One region of the Aquabacterium sp. NJ1 genome, then DNA from elsewhere that is predicted to be linked to it. Evidence: predicted binding sites of a transcription regulator. Region 1 holds the regulator's gene; each other region holds the start of a gene.
The links. Region 1 encodes FNR, which switches genes on or off when oxygen is low (the NO sensors DNR and NnrR bind a similar motif). Its sites were predicted from a motif close to TTGATNNNNATCAA; they were not measured.
Positions count from the first base shown of each region.

Region 1 (2,266 bases):
TCGTGTGGATGGTGTTTGGTGGCCCGGCCGCCGTGGTGGTGGCTTCCTTGTTCACGGCTTCGTTGGCCATCAAGCACGTCGACCCGGTGCTGGACACGTCTGTTGGCCAGGTGAGGGCGCCATCCGAGGCACCCGCCATCCAGGCGCGCAACCATTCTGCTGAACAGTCTCGCGAGTCCGTGGATCGGTAAAACCCCTAGGGGGTATGCCCCCTTATTTAGGGGTTATTCCTCGCTCGTTGTGTGACCCGTCGTAGGAATATGTGACTTGTGTCCCAGTTCAACGAAGGAGAACCGAATGACACAGCGCGTACTGCACGCTGCCCAGATCTTGTGGCCTGCTTTCCTGATTGCAGGGGTTCTAGAGATGGTGGTGTTTTCGTGGGTTGACCCGACCCAGTTGCGGATCGGTCAGTGGCAACCTGATGCCCAGACAACCTACAGTCTCGCGTTCTTCGTGTTCTGGGGTTTGGTGACGCTATCGTCGCTGCTCAGCCACTGGATGATGCGGGTGTCTGACTCTCCCGCGCATGCGCGCAGAGTGCGTCGCCATGCACGCCGCCAGCAGGTGCACAACCACGCTTGAATGAAAAAGGCCCGCTGAGTGCGGGCCTTTGCTTTTTGGGTGGTGCCGGCGGTATCGGCAGTATTGATGCGTCAGCAGCGCACGCTGTTGACCAGCGCGCGCAAGCCGGCTTCATCCGTGATGCGGATGTCGCGCTGCTTCACTTCCAGCAAGCCTTCTTCCTGGAACTTGGAGAAGGTACGGCTGACGGTTTCCAGCTTCAGCCCCAGGTAGCTGCCAATTTCTTCACGCGTCATGCGCAGCACCAGCGCAGACGCGGAGAAGCCGCGTGCGTGCAGACGCTGGGTCAGGTTCAGCAAGAAGGCCGCCAGGCGTTCTTCCGCGCGCATGCTGCCCAAAAGCAGCATCACGCCGTGGTCGCGCACAATTTCGCGGCTCATGATCTTGTGGAACTGGTGCTGCAGGTCCGAGAACTCGCGCGACAGGTCTTCCAGTTGCGAGTAGGGGATCACGCAGACCTGGGAGTCTTCCAGGGCGATGGCATCACAGGCGTGGCGGTCGGTGCTGATGCCGTCCAGCCCCAGCAGTTCGCCGGCCATCTGGAAGCCAGTCACTTGATCACGCCCATCTTCAGATGAAACGCGTGTCTTGAAGAAACCCGTCCGCACGGCATAGACCGAGCGGAAGGGGTCACCCGTGTGGAACAGCGCGTCACCGCGCTTGACGGTCTTGCGTGTGGCCACCAGGGAGTCAAGGTGCGACAACTGGGGTTGCGACAAGCCCACAGGCAGGCACAACTCGCGCAGGTTGCAACTCGAACAGGCTACTTTGAATGTGTCGTATTTCATGGAACAGCCAGACGCGCCGCCTTGGTCGTGATGACAGGAATGTTGTTGGGCGGTCGAGTCAGAAACGTCTGCGATGGGAAATGTACTGTTCAGCATGAGGAACCTCAAAGGTTGCCCGATTGTTGCTGCTTCCGTGTCGCCGACCTTGAGCCAGATCAACCCAACTAGGCGACAGTTTGGCACAGTCCCCGGCATGAGTGAACCGGTCCTGCTATCAAATCACGTTGCGCCCGCGATTTCCCGCGAGATGCTGTCTCGCCTGGACGTAAGCGGTCCGCGCTACACCTCCTACCCGACGGCAGACCGCTTCGTGGAGGCGTACGGCCCCGCGCAGTACCTGCAAGCCCTGCAGCAACGCGTGGAGGGCGGTGGTGCGGTGGGTGGCGCGGCTACGCCGCTGTCCATCTATGTGCACATTCCGTTTTGCGAGTCGGTTTGTTATTACTGCGCTTGCAACAAGGTGATTACCAAGCACCACGAGCGCGCGCTGGAATACCTGGACGCGCTGCGCACGGAAATCGAATTGGTGGTGGCGCAACTGGGCCGTGGGCAAGCGGTGTCCCAGCTGCACTTCGGTGGCGGTAGCCCGACCTTCCTGACCGACGACGAGCTGGAGGGCCTGCTGGCCACCTTGCAGTCGGCGTTCCGCTTTGTGCCAGGTGGTGAATATTCGATCGAAATCGACCCGCGGACGATTGATGCCTCGCGCCTCAAGCGCCTGGCAGCCATGGGTTTCAACCGCCTGAGCTTTGGGGTTCAGGACTTTGACCCGCACGTCCAGCATGCCGTGCACCGCGTGCAGCCCTTCGAGCAGGTCGCCGAGTTGATGCAGGCGGCGCGCGCCGAGGGCTTCGAGTCCATCAACATGGACCTGATCTACGGCTTGCCCAAGC
Region 1 covers NZ_JRKM01000001.1:4,759,529-4,761,794, forward strand. Annotated here, with positions in the region: gene JY96_RS20590 (hypothetical protein) at 1-191, shown strand, start outside; gene JY96_RS20595 (hypothetical protein) at 298-585, shown strand; gene fnr (fumarate/nitrate reduction transcriptional regulator Fnr) at 657-1,373, opposite strand; gene hemN (oxygen-independent coproporphyrinogen III oxidase) at 1,567-2,266, shown strand, end outside.

Region 2 (2,266 bases), 1.7 Mb from region 1:
TGGACCGTGCGCGGCTGATGGAGGTGGCGGGGGTGTCGGCCACGGAAAAGCGCATCCTGGGCCAGTTGCAACCGGGTGGCCCCAAGGGCCGGGCGCCCGACCCTGCCTGACCGCTTCGTCTGACTCGGGGCGGGCTTTCCCTCGATTGTCGGGGAGGTGACATGAGCGGCTGAGGCGCGCTTGCATCATCGCCCGCCATGGCAACCCTCACGGCAGTACAGCGCGAGCTTTTGCGCAGCGACATCTGGTTTTCACAGGTGCCGCCGCCCCTGGCCGAGTCCTTGATGAACCAGGCCTTGCTCAAGACCCTGCGTGATGGCGAGACCCTGTTCAGCCGGGGCGAGGCGGTGGACGGCCTGTATGCCGTGCTGGAAGGCGCGCTGCACATCTCCGGGGTGACGCGCGATGGCCGGGAGGCCGTGCTGTCCTTGATCGAGCCGCCGATGTGGTTTGGCGAGATCGCCTTGTTCGATCGCCTGCCGCGCACCCATGATGCCGTGGCCGAAGGGGCCACCACCGTGGTGTTCGTGCCTTTGTCGGTGCTGGACACCTTGCTGGACGCCCACCCGATCTACTGGCGCTACTTTGGTGTGCTGATGGCCTTCAAGGTGCGCATGGCCTTCATCGCGCTGGAAGACCTGGCCATCGTGCAACCGGCCGAGCGTCTGGCGCGCCGCCTGGTCTGGCTGACGTATTGCGCGGTCACCGGTGGCGAGATGGGGCGGCGCAGGCTGACCATCAAGCAGACCCAGCTGGCCTTGATGATGTCCTTGTCGCGCCAGACCGTGAACCAGTTGCTGCGGGCGCTGGAACAGCGCGGTGTGATCCGCCTGTCCTACGGCCTGATCGATGTGCTGGACACCGCCGCGCTGGTGGACGCGGCCATGCTGACGCCGGTCGAGCGCCGCATGCTGGAGCGTGCCGGTTTCTTTCTGCCGGCCACGTCTTGATCTGGCCTTGCGCCCCGTATCCATCGGGGTTCTGAGGTCTTTCCCTGATTTGTCGTTGTCTTGACATGGATGAAGGGCGGCCTTGCCCACCATGACGCCATCGTTCATCCAACCAAGTGTTTGAGGAGATGGTCATGTCCAGACAATCGCGTTTTGCCCGGGCCCGCGTGCCCGTGATGGGGGCCGTGGCCTTCGCTGCGCAGGCGGCCTTGCTGGCCGGTGTGCAGGCCGCACCGGCTTTCCCGAATCAGGAGACGCTGTGCAACTTCAACGCCGCACGCGAGCAGCAGCGTGCGGCCTCGGCGCAGAACTTCGGCACACCCACGGTGTCGCAGATGCTGGTCAATGGCGCCGTGGTGTGGACGGCCGGTGCCGCCAATGCCACGCCCGTGCTCAAGCCGGGCGACACGGTCACGCTCAAGGGCAGTGGTTTCGGGCAGGGCACCGACATCGACTTCAGCAAGATCATGATCGGCAACGCGCGCGTGCTGGAGACCGACCTGGTGATGTACGAGCAGAAGCTTGACCTCATCTCGACGGCCAACTACGAAACCGGCGTGGTGCGCAGCAGCTGGCCCAAGGACGTGCTGGCCTGGTCGGACACGCAGGTGCAGTTCCGCGTGCCACCGCATGCCAGCAAGGGCCCCTTGAAGCTGCAGGTGCAAAAGCGCACGGGCTACCTCAACTCGCTGATCAAGTCCGGCCCGCACAACGTGATCGATGCGCAGGTCTACCGTGTGCCGGCGCCAGCCAACCCCAATTGCGACGTGGTGTCCACGCTGTCGGAAGAGACCAAGGCCATCACGCCCATCGATGTGGCCGTGAGCAACCCCAGCTTCGCGGCGATGGTGACGCTGGGGCGGCAGATGTTCTGGTCTTACGACTACAACCTGGGCCTGAGCCACAAGTTCAAGAACCTGGACTGGGCCAAGATCCTCAGCTACAAGACGACGGACCCGTACACCCGTGCGGCAGCCGACCCGCAGGTCCTGTTCGGGGCTTACAAGATCAACAGCAGCGAGGTGCCAGCCGAGGCTTACACCGATGTGTACTTCAAGCCTTATCCGCAGCTCAACCCCACGCCGGGCCTGCTGGGCATCGGCCCGCAACTGACCGAGGGCAACACGAGCTCGACGGGGTGGGTGGGTTACCGCAAGGCCGAGTCCATTCACCCGCTGCTGGGCAAGGGCGCATGGGCCGGCTTCAACTGCGCGTCCTGCCACGGCTACCGCATCAGCTACAGCAAGGGCGCGGGCACCATCACAAAGGTGTTCCCTGGGCTGCCCAACCCGGGCTGGTCCATGAAGTGGGCGGTG
Region 2 covers NZ_JRKM01000001.1:3,053,003-3,055,268, forward strand. Annotated here, with positions in the region: gene JY96_RS13100 (Crp/Fnr family transcriptional regulator) at 1-110, shown strand, start outside; gene JY96_RS13105 (Crp/Fnr family transcriptional regulator) at 198-950, shown strand; gene JY96_RS13110 (IPT/TIG domain-containing protein) at 1,085-2,266, shown strand, end outside.
Region 2: the regulator FNR is predicted to act here: its motif matches at 1,011-1,024, upstream of JY96_RS13110 (IPT/TIG domain-containing protein).

Region 3 (2,266 bases), 220 kb from region 1:
AGCGGATCATGTTGGGCTGCAGATCCGAGTTCAGGAAGTTCTGGAAGTAGGGCAAGCCGTACTTGGCCGTCATCTCGAACAGGCGCTCGGTGTTGGGGTGATCCCAGAGGAAGTCCTTGGTGATGTTGTAGGTGGGGATGGGGAAGGTGAAGGCGCGGCCCTTGGCGTCGCCGCGCATCATCACGTCGATGTAGGCCTGGTTGATCAGGTCCATCTCCACTTGCAGGTCGCCATAGGCAAAGGGCATTTCAACGCCTGCGATGACGGGTACCTGCTCCTTGAGGTCGTCGGGGCAGGTCCAGTCAAACGTCAGGTTGGTGAAGGGGGTTTGTGTGCCCCAGCGTGAAGGCACGTTGAGGTTGTAGACCAGCTCCTGGATGCACTGGCGGACTTGCTCGTAGCTCAGGCTGTCCTTGCGCACATAGGGCGCGAGGTAGGTGTCGAAGGAGCTGAAGGCCTGGGCACCGGCCCATTCGTTTTGCAGCGTGCCCAGGAAGTTGACGATCTGGCCCACGGCGCTGGACAGGTGCTTGGGTGGGCCGGCTTCCACTTTGCCGGGCACACCGTTGAGGCCTTCGTGCAGCAAGGTGCGCAGCGACCAGCCGGCGCAGTAGCCCGAGAGCATGTCCAGATCGTGGATGTGGATGTCGGCCTCGCGGTGGGCATGGCCGATCTCCGCGGGGTAGACGTGGGCCAGCCAGTAGTTGGCGATGACCTTGCCCGAGACGTTGAGGATCAGGCCGCCCAGCGAGTAGCCCTGATTGGCATTGGCGTTGACACGCCAGTCTTGCTGCGAGAGGTATTCGTTGACCGAGCGCTCGACGTCCACGGCGCAGGCCTTGTCGCGGCGCAAGGTGCTGCGCTGCTCGCGGTAGACGATGTAGGCACGGGCCGTGTTGAAGTGGCCTGCTTCGATCAGCGTGCGTTCGACCTGATCCTGGATCTGCTCGACGGTGGGCACGCGCCGCTGCAAGGTGAGGCTGACCATGCGGGCCAGGTCGGCAGCGCGCAGGGCGTCGAATTCACCGGTGGCCTGGCCTGCGCTTTCGATGGCGTGGGCGATCTTGTCCAGATGGAAGCTGGCGGTGGCGCCATTGCGCTTGATCACGGCGACCGCGCAGGCCTCCGTCGAGGCGAGGGGGGTGTCTGGCATGCGGGGCTCCTGCTAGATGTAGTGTTTGGTTGGTCTTCAAAACGCTACGGGTAGTGTTCCGATCTGGAGAGGCCTTACGGTTGACCCTGGTCAATCCGGAGGCAGGATTTCAAGGTTCTTAAACATTCATGTAGAATGAATGTTATTGAAATTGAAGCACCTCAAGGATTTCCATGTTGACCCAGACCCATCGCGAACTTGTCAAAGGCACGGCAGCCCTGCTCAAGGAGCAAGGCGTGGCATTGACGCGTCATTTCTATGCCCGCATGTTCGAGTACAACCCCGAACTCAAGGCTATCTTCAACCAGGGCCACCAGCGTGAAGGCAGCCAGCAGCAGGCCCTGGCCATGGCCGTGGCGGCTTATGCGCAGCACATCGACAACCCCGGCGTGCTGATGCCGGTGCTGGAATTGATCGCCAACAAGCACGTGAGCCTGGGCATCCGCGCGGAGCATTACGCCATCGTCGGGCGCCATCTGCTGGCATCCATCCGCGAGGTGCTGGGTGCACTGGCCACGGACGAGCTGATCGAGGCCTGGGGCGCTGCCTACGGCCAACTGGCTGATGTGCTGGTGGGCATCGAGAACAAGCTGTATGCACAGGCGGCACAGGTGCAAGGCGGCTGGAGCGGCTGGCGCAACTTCCGCGTCGAGCACAAGCAGGTTGAGAGCGAGGAGATCACGTCCTTCTACCTGGTGCCTGCCGATGGTGGCGAGGTGCCTGCCTACCAGCCTGGGCAATACGTGTCGGTGAAGCTGTTCGTGCCAGCGCTGGGCTACAGCCAGCCGCGCCAGTACAGCCTGTCTGCCGCGCCTGGCGGCCAGTCGCTGCGCATCTCGGTCAAGCGTGAAAGCGGGGACGAAGAAGCAGCGCGCCCGCAGGGCATGGTGTCCAACCTGCTGCACGCCAGTGTGAAGGAAGGTGATGTGATCGAGGTGTCGCCACCCATGGGCGACTTCGTGCTGCACCAGGACCGCGACAACCCCGTGGTGCTGATCAGCGCCGGCGTGGGCCTCACGCCCATGGTGTCGATGCTGGAGGCCTTGACCCGGAACGCGCCCAAGCGCGAGGTGCGCTTCATCCACGCTTGCCGACATGGCGGCGTGCACGCCT
Region 3 covers NZ_JRKM01000001.1:4,541,826-4,544,091, forward strand. Annotated here, with positions in the region: gene JY96_RS19585 (ribonucleoside triphosphate reductase) at 1-1,153, opposite strand, end outside; gene hmpA (NO-inducible flavohemoprotein) at 1,327-2,266, shown strand, end outside.
Region 3: the regulator FNR is predicted to act here: its motif matches at 1,234-1,247, upstream of JY96_RS19585 (ribonucleoside triphosphate reductase).